One region of the Paraliobacillus zengyii genome, then DNA from elsewhere that is predicted to be linked to it. Evidence: a T-box and tRNA genes for the amino acid it is inferred to sense, from the RefSeq annotation. Region 1 holds a T-box; the other holds one or more tRNA genes.
The links. The T-box of region 1 lies ahead of glyQ (glycine--tRNA ligase subunit alpha). A T-box ahead of a tRNA ligase gene usually reads a tRNA of that ligase, here a tRNA-Gly.
Positions count from the first base shown of each region.

Region 2: it encodes a tRNA-Gly, which carries the amino acid that the T-box ahead of glyQ (glycine--tRNA ligase subunit alpha) is inferred to sense. The anticodon was not compared.

Region 1 covers NZ_CP029797.1:2,247,814-2,258,869, forward strand. Annotated here, with positions in the region: gene glyS (glycine--tRNA ligase subunit beta) at 1-1,961, opposite strand, end outside; gene glyQ (glycine--tRNA ligase subunit alpha) at 1,948-2,841, opposite strand; T-box leader at 2,932-3,106, opposite strand; gene recO (DNA repair protein RecO) at 3,165-3,920, opposite strand; gene DM447_RS11475 (YqzL family protein) at 4,000-4,143, opposite strand; gene era (GTPase Era) at 4,237-5,139, opposite strand; gene DM447_RS11485 (diacylglycerol kinase family protein) at 5,315-5,692, opposite strand; gene ybeY (rRNA maturation RNase YbeY) at 5,667-6,134, opposite strand; gene DM447_RS11495 (HD family phosphohydrolase) at 6,137-8,269, opposite strand; gene DM447_RS11500 (PhoH family protein) at 8,431-9,387, opposite strand; gene yqfD (sporulation protein YqfD) at 9,391-10,620, opposite strand; gene yqfC (sporulation protein YqfC) at 10,668-10,967, opposite strand.
Region 2 covers NZ_CP029797.1:827,685-838,740, reverse strand. Annotated here, with positions in the region: gene DM447_RS04185 (PrkA family serine protein kinase) at 1-217, opposite strand, end outside; gene trmL (tRNA (uridine(34)/cytosine(34)/5-carboxymethylaminomethyluridine(34)-2'-O)-methyltransferase TrmL) at 353-832, opposite strand; gene DM447_RS04175 (amidase domain-containing protein) at 885-1,757, opposite strand; gene queG (tRNA epoxyqueuosine(34) reductase QueG) at 1,818-2,963, opposite strand; gene DM447_RS04165 (ABC-ATPase domain-containing protein) at 2,997-4,688, opposite strand; tRNA gene DM447_RS04160 (tRNA-Gly) at 4,926-4,999, opposite strand; gene DM447_RS04155 (metal ABC transporter solute-binding protein, Zn/Mn family) at 5,461-6,390, shown strand; gene DM447_RS04150 (metal ABC transporter ATP-binding protein) at 6,407-7,159, shown strand; gene DM447_RS04145 (metal ABC transporter permease) at 7,161-8,033, shown strand; gene DM447_RS04140 (metal ABC transporter permease) at 8,030-8,926, shown strand; gene dat (D-amino-acid transaminase) at 9,028-9,891, shown strand; gene DM447_RS04130 (DNA topology modulation protein) at 9,905-10,411, shown strand; gene DM447_RS04125 (lmo0937 family membrane protein) at 10,466-10,600, shown strand; gene DM447_RS04120 (SGNH/GDSL hydrolase family protein) at 10,673-11,056, opposite strand, start outside.

The DNA of each region.
Region 1 (11,056 bases):
TCAAAAAAGGCATGAATTGAATCAGTTAAAGTTGTTAATGTATCAATAGCTTTAGCGGCTTCAAATGATTCCATATTGTTTTGATAATTAGTTTTAACTTTTTCATAAACGTAGTACAATTCTTTTTCTTGCTCATTTTCAAACAAGTCAATATTTATGCCAGTATCTTTACCTTTTTTAGCTAAATTTATAACACGTACAAACGCCTCTTGGTCCGATTTAAATCCTGGATCTTGTCTTTTTATTGTTAATAATTTTGCCTTTTTAATCGTAAACATCATGTTTCCGATTTTATTCATAAGAGTAGCTTCTACAATATCTTGTTCAATTCCTGCCTCTTTTAAAATATAAGCTGCTCTGCCACGGAAAAATTCTGATATGTTTTGTTTAGCTTCTTCTTTTGAAACAGTCATAATTCCTAACGTATCATACAGCTTTTCAGTAACTGTAATAAAATCATCTATTGAAGTAGACCATTTTTGATCTTGTGCAATTTGTAAAATCCCCATAGCTTGACGTCTTAGACCATAAGGATCTTGAGAACCACTCGGTACTATACCAACTGATATACAACCAATTATAGTGTCTAGTTTGTCAGCAATACTAACAATTGCACCTTCCGTAGATGATGGCAAGTTATCATTAGCAAACCTAGGCATATAATGTTCATTTATAGCTTTAGAAACTTGCTGATTTTCACCAAATATAGTAGCGTATTTTTCACCCATAATTCCTTGTAACTTCGTAAATTCATTAACCATATTTGTTACGAGATCAAATTTACTTATTTTAGCAGCACGTAAGGCATTTTCTTTTGTTATTTGATCGACCTCTAGTACTTCAGCTATTTCCTCTGTTAACTTAACAACACGTTCTACTTTGTCAGCAATTGTACCTAAGTTTTCTTGAAAGACCATTCGTTCTAATTTTTCGAGATTTTTTTCTATTGATTGTTTTTGGTCTTCTTCATAGAAAAACATTGCGTCTGAAAGTCTAGCATTTAATACCTTTTCGTTTCCTTTTGATACCACGTCAAGATATTGATTATTTCCATTTCGAACTGCAATAAAATGAGGTAACAATTCACCATCACTATCTAATACTGGAAAATAACGCTGATGTTCTTTCATTGAAGTAATTAATGCTTCTTTCGGTATGGTTAAGAACGCTTCACTAAAAGATCCAAAAAATACGGTTGGATATTCAACTAATTGACTTACCTCTTCTAATAATTCCTTATCAAGTGGTATTGTCCAATTTTGTTCCTTTTCTAAATTAGCTATTTGTTCTACAATTACTTGCTTACGGTCCTTCGCATTAGCAATTACATATTGATCACGTAATTGTTCTTCATATGTCATTGTGTTGGTAATTTCAAACTTTGTTCCTAGGAACCGATGTCCGAACGAGTAATTTGATGTAGAGACACCAGCAATTTCAAACGGTATAACAGTTTGATCATTTAAACCAACTAACCAACGAATTGGTCTAATAAACCGTAATGAGCCTGTAGACCAACGCATATTTTTAGGGAAATTTAAATCTAAAATAACATGCTTAAATTCAGGTAGTAATTCCTCAGCAGTTTTACCTGCAATATATTTTGTAACATACGCATATTCTGTTCCATTTACATCTTTAAAAAAGATTTCATCCACATCTTTTCCTTGGCCTTTGGTGAAACCAATTGCTGCCTTCGACCAGTTACCTTCTTGGTCTAAAGCAATTTTTTTAGCAGGTCCTTTTGCCTCTTCTTCTATATCAGCTTGTTTCGTTGCAAGTTGTTCAATTACAACACCTAATCTTCTCGGTGTCACATACGTTGTAATTTTTTGAAAAGGTAGTCGAATAGCAGTTAACCATTTCGCTGTTTTCTCCTGTAATTGTTTTTCTGTTGCATCTAAGAAACGTGCCGGCATTTCTTCAAGTCCAACCTCAAATAATATATTAGTTGTTTTCATTTTGTTTTCCCTCCTCTTTTAACATTGGAAAACCTAATTTTTCTCGTTCCTCTACATAAAGTTTAGCTATAGCACGTGCTAAATTTCGTACACGTCCAATATAACCTGTTCTTTCAGTGACAGAAATTACGCCTTTAGCATCTAGTAAGTTAAAAGTATGCGAACATTTTAATACATAATCATAGGCTGGAAAAACCAATCCTTTTTCCATGGTTTGTTTTGCCTCTTGTTCATATGTTGTAAACAAATTAAACAACATATCTGTATTCGATTCTTCAAAAGTGTATTTCGAGTGTTCCAACTCTGGTTGATAAAAAATATCTCCGACCGTAACACCATCTGTCCATTCTAAATCGAAAACATTTTCTTTATCTTGTATATAAGAAGCAAGACGTTCCAATCCATATGTAATTTCTACTGCTACTGGTTTGGCTTCCATACCACCAATTTGCTGAAAATAAGTAAATTGCGTAATTTCCATACCATCTAACCAAACTTCCCAACCTAGACCTGCCGCACCAAGTGTGGGATTCTCCCAATTATCCTCTACAAAACGAATGTCATGTTTCAGTGGATCAATTCCCAATTTTTCAAGTGATTCTAAATATAGTTCCTGAATATTATCAGGTGATGGCTTCATAATTACCTGAAATTGATGATGTTGATAAAGTCTATTAGGGTTCTGTCCATAACGTCCATCTGCTGGGCGTCTAGAAGGTTCTACATAAGCTACATTCCAAGGTTCAGGACCTAGGCTTCTTAATAAAGTCATAGGTGACATAGTACCGGCACCTTTTTCCACATCATATGCTTGCATTAAAATGCAATTTTGATCTGACCAGTGCGTTTGCAGTGTTAAAATCATTTCTTGTATATTCATTATTATTCCCTCCGTCTCTATTCATTTCTTATTTAAAATTATGTGAAAACACACGCAAAATCCCGTCCCTATGCCTCAAAAGTATTGAGGCATAGGGACGGGATTTCCGCGGTTCCACCCTATTTGCTATTTAAATTCAAATAGCCACTTTTTTATTGCAATGCTCCAGAGTGCCTTCCTTTTAGTGACCTATATCCAGCTTACACCGACCTGGACTCGCTCTTATAGATATAATAAAAGTACTACTCTCTTTCTAAGCAAAACTCGTCGAATTGTAATGAAATCATACGGTAAATTTGGTGTTTTGTCAACTATATTACTAATTAATCAGCATCGGTAAAAAGATCTAATTGCTTCAAAAACTTTTTCGATTTAATAAAATAACCTCCGTACTGATCATAGTACGTTTCCATTAATGCTTGCATTAATTTTTTATTTTCTGTTTTTACTGATATATTGCCGATTCGCTCAATATCCACTGCAGAAAACATTTGAAGTAATTTTACAATTGTACTAGATATAGTTATTGCCTCTTTATCAACCATTGCACATCTTTGGCAAAGTAGTCCACCTTCTTGTACAGAAAATGCGACATATGCTTCACTATGCTGTCCACAATGTGCACATTGTTGTAGTATTGGAGCAAAACCAGCCTTTTTATATAGTTTTAATTCGTACATCATCGTTATGATCTCTGGGTCTTTATCATCTGTTATGGCTTGTAAACTAAGAACAAACTGTTTATATATGAATGGATCAGCAATCTTTTCATCAATCAACTTATTGGTTAATTCGGCTATATAACTTGCATAAGCTGTTTTAATAATATCTTCTCTAATCTTTCTGTAGGACAGAATAATTTCGCCCTGCTGTAGCGTCCCTAAACCTGAACCGCCTTGCATTAGAAATGTCCCAAGAATAAATGGCTGCGTTATCGCAGCCATTCTACTTTTTGGTTTTTTAGCCCCACGTGCAATTGCTGTTACTCTGCCTTTTTCTTTTGTAAATAAGGTAACAAGCTTATGTGTTTCACCATAGTCTTGTGTGCGTAAAATAACACCTTCTATTTTTTCAAACACTACATTCACCAATCCCCTAAGGCAAATTAACGACGCATTATACATTAAATTAATTTAAATCACGTTACAAAATATAATTCTAAATTAGGTTATCATATTCTTGTATTGCTTCATTATCAGGTTCTGTTCCACTATCATGATAGACAGTTTCCAATTCTTTCATTAATAAATAGGTTTCAATGTTTCCCGTCTGACTAAAGACCTTCCATGATATGTCGACCACAAGAAACCCCACCTTTCTATGTTAATAAAATATGTGCCTACTAATAGAATGACCTAGTCTAATTAAAGCATGAGTTAAAATATTTACCATGTATTAATAGTCATCTTGACTAAAACCATATTCCTTTAAGCTCTGCGGACGATTTCGCCAATCCTTTTGAACTTTTACCCATAATTCTAAATAAACTTTTGTTCCTAATAATGTTTCAATGTCAATTCTTGCCTTTTTACCAATTTGTTTGAGCATAGAACCTTGTTTACCGATAATAATACCTTTTTGCGTGCTTCTTTCTGTAACAATCACAGCTTGTATACGCAGTTTTTCATCATCTTTTTCTATAATATCCTCAATCACTACCGCAATTGAGTGTGGAATTTCTTCACGAGTTAATTCTAATGCTTTTTCTCGTATTAACTCACTAATAATGAATCTTTCTGGATGATCTGTTACCTGATCTTCTGGATAATATTGTGGACCTTCAGGTAAATAACTTTTCAGCACACTAATCATATGGTCAACATTGTTACCTTCTAAAGCAGATATTGGTACGATTTCAGCAAAATCATACTTGTCCTTATATTTATCGATTAATAAAAACAATTCATCTGGATGTACTTTATCAATTTTATTTATAATTAAAAAAACTGGACTTTCTACATTTTCCAAGCGATCAATAATGTATTTATCTCCTGCACCAAAACCTTCTTCGGCGTTAATCATAAATAAAACAATATCTACTCCACTTAACGTGTTCTGCGCAATTTTAACCATAAAGTCACCTAGACGATGTTTTGGTTTATGAATACCTGGCGTATCAATAAATACAAATTGTGCGTCTGGCTCAGTTAAAACACCTTGAATCGTATTTCTCGTAGTTTGTGCTTTGTCACTCATAATAGCGATTTTTTGACCGATAACACGATTCATGAAGGTTGATTTACCGACATTTGGACGACCTACTATTGTTATAAAACCAGATTGATATGCTTTTTCCATGTTGTTCCTCCATTAATCCGTAAAAAATATTACTACAATTATTTTACTATATATTTAAACATATTTCACATTTTCGACAAAAGCTCCAATTTAATAAAAATGGAGTAGTAATTACAACAAAAAATGGCATAAAACGCGAAAATGTTAAAAAACGCTCATTAGCCATAAAAAGAATTTAGAATAAAGCCAAAATTTTCGGTATAAATACAAGTGATCCAACAATTAGTGAAACTAGAGCTGCAATCAATACAGCCCCAGCTGTGAGGTCCTTTATTTTCCCTACTGTTGGATGTATTTCTGGTGCTAGATAATCTAATAGGTCTTCAATAGCAGTATTTAGCAACTCACAAATTAACACGCTACCAATCGTTAAAGATAATAGCATCCATTCTACTATAGATAATTGGAAAGCCAATCCTAAGCCAATTACAATTAATAAAATGACGAAATGTATCTTCATATTATTTTCAGAACGAACTGCGTATTTTATCCCATTTAGTGCATATTTCAGCCCCAACCTACTACGCTTATTCCCTTGATAATCCGAAGCCATTTAAAAGCTCCTCTTGTCTTGCAAACATTTTTTTCTCGTCTACTTCTTTCATGTGATCATAGCCTAATAAATGTAGAAAACCATGTAATGCTAAGAATCCTAATTCTCTATCTAAACTATGATTGTATTCTTCAGCTTGTTCTTTTGCTTTATCAATGGAAATAACAACATCACCTAACATAAGTGGCATATCTTCACCAATAATTTCTAACTCGCCTTCTCCCATTTCCTCTAAAGCAAAAGAGATCACATCGGTAGGTTCATCTATCTGACGGTAATTACGGTTTATAATTTGAATTTCTCTATTATCAACAAAATTAATGGAAAGTTCAGATTCTTGTGTTACTCCCTCCTCTTTTGCTGCATATGTTAATAGTTGTTGGATTAAATCTACATACTCTTCTGTTACAGAATTTGTTTCATCATGAAAATCGATATGCATGCTTACGCCTCCTTTGTTTTTTTACCAGTAGGATATTGAATTCTAGAATGATATATCCCATTTAGTGATTCATTAATTGTTGTTTTGATTATATCTAACTCCTTAAAAGTTAGTGCGCTCTCATCTAATTGACCATCTAATAATCGATCTTGGATAATGGAGGTTACCATTTCATTAATTTTCTCCATTGATGGCTCTGGAATTGATCGAACTGCCGCTTCAATTGAATCGCAAATTGATATAACTGCTGCCTCTTTTGTCTGTGGTCGAGGACCAGGATAGCGAAAATCCGACTCTTGTGTCAATTTACCAGAGTCTTTTTCCTTATATAAGAAATATTTTAATAAGGTTGTACCGTGGTGTTGTTCGGCAATATCAATAATTTCTCTTGGGAATTTATGTTGGCGTAAAATTTCCGCACCATTATAAGGATGTCCAATAATAATTTCCGCACTTTCTTTAGGTTCCAGATAATCATGTGGATTTTGAATACCCATTTGGTTTTCAATAAAATAATGCGGGTGTTTAGTCTTACCTAAATCATGATAATAAGATGCCACTCTTGCCAAGAGTCCGTTTGCTCCAATATTCTCACACGCTGCTTCACTTAAGTTTGCAACCATTACACTGTGATGATAAGTACCCGGAGCTTCCATTAGTATCTTTCGAAGTAACGGATGATTTGGACTAGCTAATGTTAATAATTTAGTATCTGATAAAATGCCTAGTTCTGATTCAAAAAACGGTAAAATACCTATTGTTAATATACATGCAGTAAAGGCAGCCGACAATCCATAACCACTAAATACAACATAATCCAAAAGAACATATTTTTCGTAAGACAGAAATAGAAATAAAAGAACAGTTAAAATATTAACAACTGCAGTTCCAATACTTGCTTTCAAAATTGTTGATCGATCTTTTATTTTGACTAAGAGCACAATGCTTGCTAATTGAGAAAACAAAAAGTATATTCCGACTTCCACATTTAATGAGCCTGGAATTTGTCCATTAAAAATTACACTTCCAATAATTGAAAAAACAATCGCAAAAGTAATAGCTGACTTTTCACGGAATAACAGCTTCATAAGAAGTACTCCAGTTATAATTGGAACTAAAAAATACAATTGATTTATATTAGTTGCAAAATAACTAACAGATTTCATCACTCCAACTATACCAACACTAATAAGCGTAATACCAATTAGCTTTCTATAGTCTAATGTTTGTTCTTTTGAAAAATCATTCATATCATAGAAAATAAATCCTAATAATAATAAAATCAAAATCAATAAACCAATTACTGGAAAGACGTTTCGATCACTATTTAACAAACCAACTAATTTCAGTTTTTCATATAATTCATTTGTTATTGTTTGACCTTCTTGGACAATTACTTCGCCGGCTCTTATCATAACAGGTTCAACATTTTTTATAGCTTGATTTTCCGCTTCCATTGTCTCATTCACAGAGAAAAATGAATTTTCTACTATAGCAAATTGTCCTACGTCAATTAATGCCGTTTGCAAGTCATTACTTAAACTCGAATAGCGCAGTTTTTGATTAATGTTACTTATTGCTTCTTCAATTTCTTCGGTACGAATTCCCTCATTGTATGCATCATACAAGCTAGTTATCAATAATTCCTTGGCAACTAAACGATCATTATCACTAGCTTCAACTAGACTTACTAATGTATTTTGAGTAACAGCATCTAATAATTCAGGTGTCAATAACTGTTTTAAATCTTCGACCGTTTCAGCACTTGATTGTTGTATCTCCTCATCAGACCCAGAGGATTTTCCTGATACGGTTCCTACAGCATCAAATAACTCGTGAACATAGTCAATTCGTTCTTCAGTGATTTCAGAAGAAATACTATACCGATCTTCTATCGCTTGGACAGCTTCCCTTCTTCTATGTTCTGTTTCCTTTGTATCTTCTATTGTAATTGGCGCTCTAATTGTTTCATTTGCATTACTAAAACGCTCGATATCATACGTTTCTGTATAAACATTAGAGATCATAAAAACAAAGAAAAGGGATCCAATAACTGCTAAAGTTAATATAATCTGTACTGACTTATTTTGAATTCGGAAAATGCTACGGAATCGTTTCTCCCAAAGACCTCTCATTTATCTTTCCCCTTTTCAACTATACAAAACGATAATGTTTTCTCTTGTTTTTATCATACACTGATTATACGCTCATGTATATATTTGCCTGGAAATTGATAGCTGTAATAATTATACAGAAAAAGACCCACTAGTGGGTCTTTTTTCTTCTGTTATTAGGGTTAAGACTCTTCAAATGCATCAATAATTTTCTGAACTAATGGATGACGTACAACATCAGCTTGTTGTAAGTAAATAAAGGAAATGCCTTTTACTCCACTTAATCTTGATTCGACAGCCTTTAATCCAGATTGTACGCCACGTGGTAAATCAACTTGTGTAATATCACCCGTTACAACCATTTTTGAACCGAACCCTAGTCTTGTCAGGAACATTTTCATTTGAGCATGTGTCGTGTTTTGCGCTTCATCTAAAATAACAAATGCATCATCTAACGTTCTACCCCGCATATAGGCTAAAGGAGCAATCTCAATGGTACCTCGTTCAATTAGTCGAACTGTATGTTCAGTTCCTAATACATCGTGTAATGAATCATATAACGGCCTTAGATAAGGATCAACTTTCTCTTTTAAGTCACCAGGTAAAAACCCTAAGCTTTCACCGGCTTCTACTGCAGGACGAGATAGAATAATTCGCTTAACTAAACCACTTTTTAATGCTTGAACAGCCATTACTACTGCTAGATATGTTTTACCAGTACCAGCAGGACCAATTCCAAAAACTAAATCATCTGCTTTTAATGCATTTACATAATTTCGTTGTCCTAAAGTTTTAACGCGAATTGACTTTCCTTTGGCGTTCTTCGTAATTTCGTCTTCAAATAAAGTTTCAAATTGGTCAATTTTACCTTTTTTTGCTAATTCAACTGCATACACAACATCTCGTTCAGAAATGGATAATCCTTTTCTGATTACTTTTAATAATGCATCAAGTATCTCTTGAATTAGCGCAATTTCTTCTTGTTCACCCGAAACCCGTACTTTTTCACCTCTGGTAATAATAGATACTTGTAATTGGTTTTCAATTTGAATTAAATGCTTATCCTCAGCACCGAATAAACTTAGTGCTTCGTTTGGATCTTTAATTTCTAAATCGATCAAGTGTAACGCTTCTGGCATAAGTTAATCTCCTTGAGATAGGTCTTGTATTTTTGCTATATTTTCTTTAACAGTAAAGTATAGCTCTAATTTTACTTTACCATTCTCGGAAGCTTCATGCAAAATTTTTTCATTTGTTATTTCTGCAGCTTGTCCCAATGTTTCTTGTAAGTCAATTTTGGCTTGTCTAATCCCCAACTCTTTCGCTTCTTTTTCTGATCTTTTTTCTACCACTTCTTCAAGTTCATATACTTCCTTTTTGTAAAAATATATTGGTAATTCCCATTGAAAAAAGTAAATAGAATTTTGCTCTTCTTCAATTCGTGAGGACTGATATTCCTCTTGGAAAAACCCCCAGATTGGAACCTTCTGATTATTTCCACCCAAATAATATTTATTATTCACTTCACCTGTTATTGCTTGGTAGGTGACTTCCATTGGCACTGAGATAGTGGATTCATACCATGTATTCGCATAGATTTCTGCTTCTGCTGCAATTTGATATTCGCCTTCCTCCTTCTCATTTTCTTCTCCCTTCTCTTCATCGATAGCATCTGCGGTTTTCAAGTCTCCTGCTACTAATATTTCTCCTTTTTCAACAAAATCATTTATCTTTGCAAGCGGTTTTCCTTTTGAAACATACATATCTACAATTACACCACTTTTATTCGCTACAATATTACTAGGACTTTTCACTTCTTGTTCAGATATAGTGGTTTTCTCAACACCCTCTAACGTATAGGTTGTCCCTTTTTCTTTGACACCAACCCATAATAGTTCTGGATTATTGTCTAGAACCAATCGTTGCAATTTACTTGGTGATTCAACTGAGAATTTTAATACACCTGGATAAACGCCGTTTGCCCTTAGCGAGGTTCTAATTTGTTTTTCTACCTCAGGCCTTACACCATCAATCTCAATTTTCCATACCATATTAGATAAAAAAAACACAAAAAGAACACTTAAAACGATACCAAACATAAGTGCCTTTCTTTTTTTAAACTTCTTCCAAGTGAATGGAAGACCTGTTCTTTTTTTAAACTGTATTTTGTAACGTGTTTTTTTCCTTATTTTCTTTATTTTCAAAAGATCTTTCACAAATATGTTTGCAACACATGTTTGTTTATCAATCTTATGTATATCCCAGACATAAATTTCATTTCTGGCACATAGATCCAAAAAAAGCTCTGGTCGACTCCCAATTACATGTATAGTTAAATACCCTCGAATCCAAGTACCTTGTTCCTGTTTCATTTTTTCTCCTCCCTCATTAGAAAAGTACTATCATACAACACATACTTTTAATTAATAGTTTCGTTTTTATGTTCTAGAAACATAATGGTATCAATCGTACCTTCTATTAAGATTTCTTCAGGTAGTAGTGTTTTAATCACAAGCTTATTCCCAGTTATTTTTAACGCCCCTTTTTTCAACTTCAGTTGTAATTCTTGATCAGTAAAGACAATTAATCCTCGATGATTTTCTATATAAGCATGGAATTGGCCGATTGTTGTAATTCTTGGTAACTCCAATACAACATCAGAAGGTAGTTGCAGATGATTACTTAACCAATTTCCAACACGTTTCTGCCACTCATTCATCAAAACACCCTCCTCCTCTATCAATATATGAAGGTACAAATCATATAAGAACAAAGAAAAGCCTCACCTTTTTACAGGTGAAGCTTTTC
Region 2 (11,056 bases), 1.4 Mb from region 1:
CTAAACCAAAAATTTGATCTTTAAAAAAGTTATATTGTTTGTGGCCATCTATTTCTTCTATTCCTTGATCCTGAATCATCTGATATACCCGTGAATGTGCCGATTGAGCCAAATAAGGCCGTTCCTTTAGAAGTTCTAAATAATCTTCCAATGTGCCTTCCCATTTTAATGTTTCCTGTTCTTCACGATGTTCTCTAACTTTACGCAATATGTCCATCCAATTGCCTCCCTAAGTATCCCTTTCACTAGATACTTTTATTCTATGTCGGGTGACGAAAGAAAATGAATGCTTGTTAGCATAAAATAAGTGCGATTCATTTAGTCTGTCACTAAATGAATCGCACTTATTTTATTAATGCATATTTGGAAACCCTTGTTGTTTTAAAACATCATAGACAATTATTGCTGCAGTATTAGAGAGATTTAGTGAGCGAACCTTATCATTTTGCGCCATCTGAATTCGTAAACAGCGATCTTCTTTTCCTTCTAATAAAGATTTCGGTATGCCATTTGTTTCTCTACCGAATACAAAGAAAAGTTCTTTTTCTGCATCACTAAAATCAAAATCACTGTAATACTTCTTACCAAAATTCTCAATATAGTAAAATTCACTTACAGGGAATTTCTCATATAACTCTTCAATTGAATCATGATACATAATTTTAACATCTTGCCAGTAATCGAGCCCAGCACGACGAAGCATTTTATCATCCGTGGAAAATCCTAATGGATGAATAAGATGTAATGTTGCATTTGTTGCTAAACAAGTCCGTGCAATATTTCCTGTATTGGCAGGGATCTCTGGTTGATATAATACGACATGCAAGCCCATTTTTTTCACCTCTAGAACAATAATAACTAGCTTATTATAGCATAAAATTCATTTAATCTTCACCAATTCGAAAAAACTTATATTTGCATTCTGGTGTCCATGCATAAGAGTCTTGATAATCCCAATACCGATGTCTACTATTGTTTGTATGGGCATTTACTAAAGGCATTCCACTTTCATCTTTACTAACAACGATCGTGTTATGGTCCCATTTCCCATCACCTTCAAAGTCATAGCAAATAACATCACCTGGAAGTAGTTGATTTGCCTCTTCAATGGTTTTTCCTTTCAAACCTTGTGACGATCCACTTAAATACCACCTAAGTGAATGGGCAACAGCCCAACTGTAGCTCCAATTTTCATTTTGATACCACCAACCATTGGAACGATTAGAATACCCCCTCATTGGAGCCCCCCCTGCATGTAAGCATTGGGAAACATAATTGGTACAATCTACATCAAATTTTTTGTATGCTGGATTATAATCGTTCCACCAACGTTCAGCATATTGAACAGCTTTACGTCGATCATAAGAAAACCGCTGTTCTCTTATCTTTAGCAACGGTTCATCTGCACCTGTCTTAACTACTTCCTTTGATGGCGTCGTTTCTACAATTTTAGGTTTATCCTCTACTAGCGTTCCTTTATAGAAGGAACATTGATGTTCACATTGTTCCTCTTCTTGATAGAAATCTGATTCTTGTTTAATTAAGAACGTGACACTTAACAAATAGTCAATTTGTACTTCTTTTTGATTTATTGATCTACTTCTAATAACTTTACCTTGCCCATACATGTGCGGTACTTTATTACCTCTTTGTTCATGTAACTTTTTCTTTGATACAATCCAATTATCGGCTACTGAAGCACGATCTACGGCTAATTGTTCTTGCCAATAGTGTTGAAGTTTTTTTGTCCATGGCATTTATATCAACTCCTCTACACTATCTATATGAACTTAGTGAGAAGAGCATGAACATTGAGGTTATACATTCACTTTTGTTTGTTCAAATCTTAATCCTTTTTCCATTTCTTCTAAAACTTCCCCATCCACTTCGTTTAATTGAGCAGCACGAATTGCATCATAACCTGAAGTTACACCAATTTTCCCAATAGCCCATGCGGCAGTTCCTCGTATTACCGGACGTGGATCTTCTTTCATTAAGCGTGTTAACTCATCTAGTGCTGTTTCATCTTTATAATGAGCTAATGCAATAATAGCATTACGCTGAATTGGCTTTTTCCCTCTCCAACTTCCTGCCATTGAACCAAATTTCTCCTTAAATTCACGATTTGACATGGAGAGTAATGGAAGTAATTTAGGCTTTACAAGTTCTGGATCAGGTTCTAATTCAGGATGTAGGTGGGTATCCACTTGCTTATTTTTCGGACAAACTAACTGGCATGTATCAAAGCCATATAATTGATTGCCCATCAATTCACGATATTTATCTGGCAAGAATCCTTTTGTTTGTGTAACAAATGCAATACAATTTTGTGCATTTAACCTTCCAGGTGCAACTAGTGCACCTGTTGGACAAGCATCTAAACATTTTGTACACTCACCACAACTATCATCAACTGGTTGATCGGGAGGAAACGGAATATTTGTTATCATCTCACCCAAATAGACATAAGATCCAAACTCGGGTGTAATAATCATTGAATTTTTTCCACTAAAACCAATACCTGCTCGCTCTGCTACCGCTCGATCTGATAATTCACCCGTATCTACCATTGATCGAAATTGGAATCCTGTTATTTTTGTCGCAATAAAGGCACTCAATTTATCTAACTTTTCATTTAGAACTGTATGATAATCCGTTCCCCATGAAGCTCGACAAAAATTACCACGGCGATCTCCTTTTTTACTATTTGGCGGGTTCTTTAATCTGGAGGGGTAAGCTACTGCAATTGCTACTATTGACTGCGCATTAGCTAACAAAAGTTCTGGCTCTGTTCGCTCTTCTATCGTTCCTTTTTCGAAACCAGACTGATAGCCATCTTCTTGTTGTAACTTCAAACGGGATTTCATTTCTGAAAATTCATTTGAAGCAGCAAATCCTATCTTATCAATACCAATCTCTTTACTATACGCAATGATTTCTGCTTTTAATTGTTCATAAGCCATCATATTACCTCCTTTCTTTATCCTTGATAAACGCTATTTTACTATTGCAGTTCTCATTCTATTTAAAGCACCAGCTATTTCAAACCGACGTGGTCTAGCTAATTCACCTGGATGTTTATCAGCAAAAGGAGCAAATGAAGCAAGACCTTCTGTTTCAAATTGCATTTCTATTTCATCTAATAAGTTGGCTATTGTCATTTCACTTTTTAAAATTTGATTTTTATCCAAATAATGAATAAGCATAGCAATCATATTCGTTTGAGAACTATCAACAAGCTGTTCAAGATAATCCAATTGAATAGCTGTGTTTCCAACAATAATTGTTGACAGCCCTTTTGCTTGTACTCTTGATTTCTTGCCTTTATACGTTTGTATACTATTTTGTAAGAGAATGCGATTTGGTATGTCGCCAAAATCTGTTTCTTTTGTCTCTAAACGATTTGCAGGATACTTACTAGCTATTTCTTTCGCTAATTTCGTTACGTTTTTCGGTCTATATTCATCCATCATAATCACTTGATCAGCAATGTCAAAATAATCACCAGATCCACCCATAACAAATATTGTTGATATTCCTAGTTGATCTTTTAATTGATTAATTTTATCTATAAAGGGTGTAATTGGTTCCTTTTCTTTCGCAACCAATTCTTGCATCCGTCTGTCTCTGATCATGAAATTTGTTGCGCTCGTATCTTCATCAATTAACAACGTACCTACTCCCGCTTCAAGAGCCTCCATAATGTTTGTTGCCTGTGAAGTACTTCCACTTGCATTATCTGTTGTAAACTTCGTTGTATGTTGCTGATGTGGTAACTGCTTAATAAAAGCAGAGATATTCACACCACTAACTTTTCGGCCGTCTTCAGCGCGTACTTTTACAGCAGTAGGATCAGTTAGAACATATTCACGTCCGTCGCCTTTTATATGATGATAAACACCACGCTCCATCGCTTGTAATAGTGTGCTTTTACCATGATATCCTCCGCCAACGATAAGTGTAATTCCCTCCGATATCGCCAATCCAGAAATTGCTTCCTCCTGATTTGGCAGGTCTATCTTCACCTGATTAGCAATTGGACTCTTAAACGGTACAGCGTTCTTTAATGGGCGGTTACTAATACCACTTTCCCGCGGCAGAATTGCATTATCTGCAACAAAGGTAATCCACTTATTCTTCTTCATTTCAGCTCTGATAGCTTGGTGTTGATCAGATAATTCTACTACTTCTTGAAACGATTCATCTTTAATAGCAAAAATCGATCCTGTTAATACATTGGGCATCATTTCAAAGAAAAGATATTTTGCTTCTTTTCCATTAATTCGACGACCGTTTGCTGGCAGGTTAACAGTTAAGCAAATCGTTACATGTTCGGCATCAACTGACACTGCAGTACGTTCTAAAATTTCTTGTCCTGGTTCATCAATAGTAATTAAACCTTTTTCTCTATTATTTAAGGTGTTTTCAGTAATAGACTTCGCTAAACTTCGCGCAATCAAATCTTCTACATATATTTTCCGATTACGGTCTTCCTTCCAGTCCGATCTGATTTTCCGGTAAGCTGTTGGTATAATTATTCGTACTTTTGATGGAGTAGCATATGGATCTCCTTGAACATAATCCACACATAATTCAAATCGATGAAATGAATATCTCCCGTAAATTGATTTATATGCTTTATAACCTTTACCATCTATTTGTTGTAACTTTTCTTGTAATTGTTTCATTTTCAAACCACCTTCTCATACATTGTGCCCTCTTAGAATACAACCTTTCTTAAGCATGTATCAAGTAATATATCTAATTAACTATATATGCGAAAGCCTTTATTGACGTAGCAGGTGTCTAGCAAGTTACGTCGCGGTTTATTTTCTGTGAAAAAGTTGAGGCACTTGGTAACACCAAATTAAAAAACGCAATACTTCGTTGTAAATCAACGAAACACTGCGTTGTACACATATGTATGGAGCGGGTGAAGGGAATTGAACCCTCGACATCAGCTTGGAAGGCTGAGGTTTTACCACTAAACTACACCCGCATTATAAATTGTTCTTTTTCTTTAATCTATACCCACAAATCATGTCCCTGTATCTTCTAGCTTATTCAGTGATGATTCATGCTTCGGGACAACTCGATGTTAATTCATGAAGCTTATGCTCGTGGCTGAGGTTTTACCACTAAACTACACCCGCATTTTTAAATGGGACTCCAAAAATTCATTGTCACATAATCTGTCGCTGTTTGAAATGATGTTTTCTATTATACCTACCTAAATTTATGAATGCAACCCCTTCTTGCTAACTTTGACTATTTTCTTTGTAAAATAACAATTATTATCATTTGTTTATTTACATGCTTAACTTTAAACAATTAATTCTTTGTAAAATTCCAGAATACCTCTTGACTTTATTTCCTTAAAGAATATAATTTGCCTTAAGGAAACTTTTTTAGTTTAACACATAAAATTTAAGCAAAGCTAATTTATAAGGAGGAGTTTAAATGAAAAAACGCTTAATTGTTAGTATAGGATTCCTTTTAGTTGGACTATTTGGATGCTCTACTCAAGATGAGGAAACAATTAATAAATCAGAAGAACCACTAAAAGTAGTCACCACCATCGCACAAATTGCAGATGCAGTTGAAAATATTGGAGGAGAACATGTAGATGTAACAAGCCTTATGGGTCCTGGTGTTGACCCCCATTTATACAATGCAGTTCAAGGAGACATCCAAACACTGGATCAAGCTGATATCATCTTTTATAACGGACTTCATTTGGAAGGCCAAATGGGGGAAATCTTTGAACAAATGGAACAAGATAAAACAACTACACCAGTGTCAGAAAACATTCCCGAAAGTAAATTATTAAGTGATCCAGAGAGCCCTACTATCACTGATCCTCACGTCTGGTTCGACATATCGATGTGGTCATATAGTGTGGAGGCAGTACGTGATGATTTAATCAATATCGATCCAGACAACGAAGAAAGCTATAGTCAAAATGCCGCTGACTACTTAGCTGAGTTAGAAGCGTTAGATATCTACGCAAAAGAACGTTTTGAAGAAATCCCTGAAGAAAGTAGAGTTTTAGTAACAGCTCATGATGCTTTTAATTATTTTGGCAAAGCTTACGGATTTGAAGTGGTCGGTTTACAAGGTTTAAGCACCGAATCCGATTATAGTGTGAATGATGTCCAAAAAATTATTGATCTATTAATTGATAGAAATGTAAAAGGTGTTTTTGTTGAGAGTAGTGTCTCTGACCGTTCTATCAACGCAGTCGTTGAAGGCGCAAAAGAAGCAGGTCATGATGTCTCCATTGGTGGAGAATTATATTCTGATGCTATGGGTGAAGCTGGAACTGAAGAAGGTACGTATGCAGGAATGTTTAAACATAACGTTGATACGATTGTAGAGGCACTAAAATAAAGGAGGTATATGAAAAATGGATGCTTTAACAATAAATGGCCTGAAAGTCTTGTATGATAAACAACCCGCACTTGAACATGTTTCTTTTCGTGTACCAGTTGGATCACTTACAGGTATTATCGGTCCAAATGGGGCAGGTAAATCAACATTAATTAAATCAATATTACGCCTCATTCCTATGCAAGCAGGCGATGTACAAGTTTTTGGGAAATCTTATGCACAACAAAAGCAACTAATCGGTTACGTTCCACAACGAAGTGAAGTTGATTGGGATTTCCCGACAAATGCACTGGATGTTGTCTTAATGGGCAGATATCGTGAAATTGGATTCTTCAAAAGAGCAAAAAAGAAAGAAATAGATTGGGCACGAACATGTCTAGATAAAGTTGGTATGTTAGATTATGCACAGAGACAAATCAGTCAACTTTCAGGTGGACAACAGCAACGGGTTTTCTTAGCACGGGCACTTGCTCAAGATGCGACAATTTACTTTATGGATGAACCTTTTGCTGGAGTCGATGCTGCAACAGAAAAGGCAATTATAAAATTAATGAAGGAATGGAAAGATCAAGGAAAAACAGTTCTAGTTGTCCATCATGATTTACAAACAGTTGAAGATTACTTTGATCACGTATTGTTGCTTAATAAAACTCCAATCGCATACGGTGAGACACAATCAGTTTTTACCTTAGATAACTTAGAACAAACATATGGCGGGAAAATATCATTCTTACAAAAGACTCCAATCGTACTTCAGGGAGGATTGTAAGATGTGGACTGAAGTTGTCTCGTTGTTTTCAAGTGCAAATGTTCAATGGGTTTTAATGGGCAGTTTATTATTGGGATTTGCAAGTGGCATGATAGGAAGTTTTGTTTTGTTAAAAAAACAAAGTCTTATCAGTGACGCTATGGCACATGCTGCACTTCCCGGTGTCTGTATTGCTTTCATTATATTTCAAGAAAAATCGATGCCATTGTTATTAATAGGTGCTGCTATTACAAGTTTGCTAGCTACACAAGCTATTCAGGTTATTATCAAGCACTCTAGAATAAAGACAGATGCAGCAATAGGTATCATTATTTCGGTATTCTTTGGCTTTGGAATTGTTTTATTAACATATATTCAACAAAACTCTAGTGGGAATCAAGCAGGATTAAATTCATTTATCTTTGGGCAAGCTGCCTCTTTAATTAAAAGCGACGTTCAATTAATTGCTGTTAGTTCCCTTTTATTAATGATTGTTACCACTTTTTGTTTTAAAGAGTTTAAGATAAGTATTTTTGACCCATCATTCGCACGTGGGATAGGTATACCTGTAAGCTTCTTTAATGGCGTTTTACTTTTTCTTATTGTCGGGATTGTTGTGATTGGAATTCAAATGGTAGGTGTCGTATTAATTGCGGCCTTATTAATTACTCCTCCATTAGCTGCTCGATATTGGACTGAAAATCTGAGTGTTATGGCTTGGTTAGCAGGAATATTTGGGGGTATCTCCGGGATGGTTGGTGCAAGTATGAGTACAGTTATAAGTGACTTACCAACTGGACCTATGATCGTTTTAAGTGCCTCCTTTATTTTTTTCATTAGTTTGTTATTTGGTAAGCGTAAAGGCATTTTACTAAAGGGGTTGAGAATAGTATGACCTATACATTTTGGATTGTTCTTACAGGCTGCCTTGTAGGACTAACTTGTGGGGTAACTGGTTCCTTATTAGTCTTACGAAAAATGTCTATGATTGCAGATGCAATTAGTCATACTGTCCTTTTAGGAATTGTCGGTGCATTCTTTATTACACAATCCTTAAATGGCATTCCAATGCTGATTGGTGCAGCTATTGTTGGTTTGGTAACCGCATTTTTAGTAGAAGCATTGGATAACTCAGGCGTTCAGTCCGATGCAGCAATCGGCGTTGTCTTCACCACATTATTCGCTTTAGCTGTTGTATTTATTTCCTTTATTGGTGATCAAGTGCACCTTGATACACAACATGCTTTAATGGGAGAAATAGCTTTTGTACCGTGGGATACTGTTCAAATTAACGGTAATGATTATGGGCCCAAAGCAGTTTGGATGCTAGGCAGTGTTTTAGTGATAAACTTCATATTAATCGGTTTATTCTATAAACAGATTAAAACTTCTACATTTGATCCACAGTTTGCCACGTTAATCGGGGTACCCGTTGTCTTTATGCACTATTTACTAATGACAATGGTTTCTTTATCGACTGTTGCTTCATTTGATAGTGTAGGTGCAATACTTGTCGTTGCCATGTTAATTGTACCTGGTGCAACTGCTTATCTGTTAACAGACCGCTTCTTAAATATCTTAATACTAAGCGGAGTAATTGGTGTTGTATCTGCATTATTAGGATATCTAGGAGCTGTCTATTGGAATGTTTCGATTGCGGGTTCAATGGCAACAGCAGTTGGTATCTTATTCGCTCTTGCTTTTTTCTTTAGTCCGAAGCATGGTATTTTATTTAAAACTTGGCATAATCGTTCGAAACGTAAAGAAACGACAATACAAAACCATTGAAACTATCGTAAAGCGTGAGAGTTAGTAAACTCTCACGCTATTATTATAAATTTTTGTTATAATAAACTTTACTAAATTAATGAATAAGGGAGTTGATAATAATGATTGATAATCCGATGATCCTGACCCAGACTGGATTAATAAATAGTACACAATTGCATTATCCATTCGAAGAACGCGGCTTACAATTCGGGGATGGCATTTATGAAGTAATTCGCGTTTATAATGGAGATTGTTATTTGCTTTCAAAGCACATCGATCGTTTATTTCGTTCAGCAGAAGCAATTAAGCTAACTTTACCTTTCACCAAAGAGCAAGTACGAATTGAGTTAAAACAACTAGTAAAGGTTAATCAATTAACTACTAACGGGAAAATTTATTTGCAAGTAACACGCGGATCGGCAAAACGTGATCATATTTTCCCAGCAGTTGAAGCGAATTTCTATGCCTATGTGGAGGAATTAGAACGTCCCGTTGAAAAGCTTCAATTTGGTGTGAAGGCAATTACATTACCTGATATCCGTTGGCAAAACTGTTATATTAAAAGTTTGAATTTATTACCAAATGTTATGGCTAAACAAGAAGCGTTTGAACAAGGATGTTTTGAAGCGATATTACATCGCGATGGAATCGTAACAGAATGTAGCTCTTCGAACGTATACTTAGTAAAAGACAATATAATTTATACACATCCAGAAACAAATCAAATATTGCATGGATGTGTGCGAGATCGAATAAAGACATTCATTCACGCTTTAGATATGGAATTAGCTGAAACTGCGTTCGTAACGGATGATTTAGCCTATGCAGATGAAGTTTTTTTAACGAGTAGTACAGCTGAAGTGATGCCAATTGTTGAGGTAGATCAAACAGAGATTGGAAATGGACAACCTGGATCGATAACACGAGCATTACAAGCAGCCTACCAACTAGATGCTGGCCTTATTTCTTCTCTACTTAAGTAAAAAGGAGCAGACTATGCGAAAAATAATGATAATTGGAAGTGGTGGTTCTGGTAAATCTACACTCGCTAAAACTTTAGGAGAAATTCTAGATATACCAGTTTACCATTTGGATGCTTATTTTTGGAAACCTGGTTGGAACCCGATTGAAAGATCCGAGCTAGCTAGATTACAAGAAGGGTTTATAACGCAAGATAGATGGATTATTGACGGAAACTATAGTGCGACAATGGATATACGGCTACAAGCTTGCGACACGGTTATCTTTCTCAACTATTCTACATTACGGTGTCTTTATGGTATTACTAAAAGAAGAATTCAATATCAAGGTAAAACAAGACCCGACATGGGTAAAGATTGTCCAGAGAAAATAGACTTAGAATTTTTTCTCTGGGTTGCTAGATTTAAAAAAGATAAACTACCATCAATTCGAGAACGCTTGAATAGTGCTCAGCATGCCCAATTATTAGAATTCACTTCTCCAAAACAAACAAAAACTTTTCTCACTAAAATATCCAAATAGTTTACTTTTAGTATATACGGGTAAGTTATGAAGTATAAAGGAGTGTGAAAATAAATGATTTGGACTATTATAGGAATTTTATTACTAGCATGGATACTTGGGTTTGCATTTGAAGTTGCAGGTGGCCTTGTCCACATTCTACTAGTAATTGCTTTGGTTGTATTTATTGCCAAAATGTTGCGTAGATAGTGAATTTAATAAAGGAAAGTCTTGAGCGATCAAAGTTTAATCTTTTATGCCTTGATCGCTCACTTTCTTTTGTTAAGCATTTAATTTATTATATGTTTCTAACCATGTTTTTGCCATTAATAGATTACCAACATCATTCATATGCACTCCATCTATTGTGAGCTCATGCTCATTGTTAGCTTGTAAATAAGTAAGAAAAGCTTGATGTGTTGGGACAACTATAAGATTAAATTCAGTTGCAAGTTTAGCAATAATTTGTACATACGCTTGTAGTTTTTTATTACCTTCAGATTTTATTTCTTCTCCAATAACTGTTGGCTCCATAATAATAATCGTTGCATTTGTTTCTTTTAATGTTTTTAGCAAAAGCTCTCGATAAATCAATTCAAATTTCTCTGGCATAACTTGTTCTATTTCTGGTTCATCAAGTTGTCTCCAAACATCATTTATTCCAAC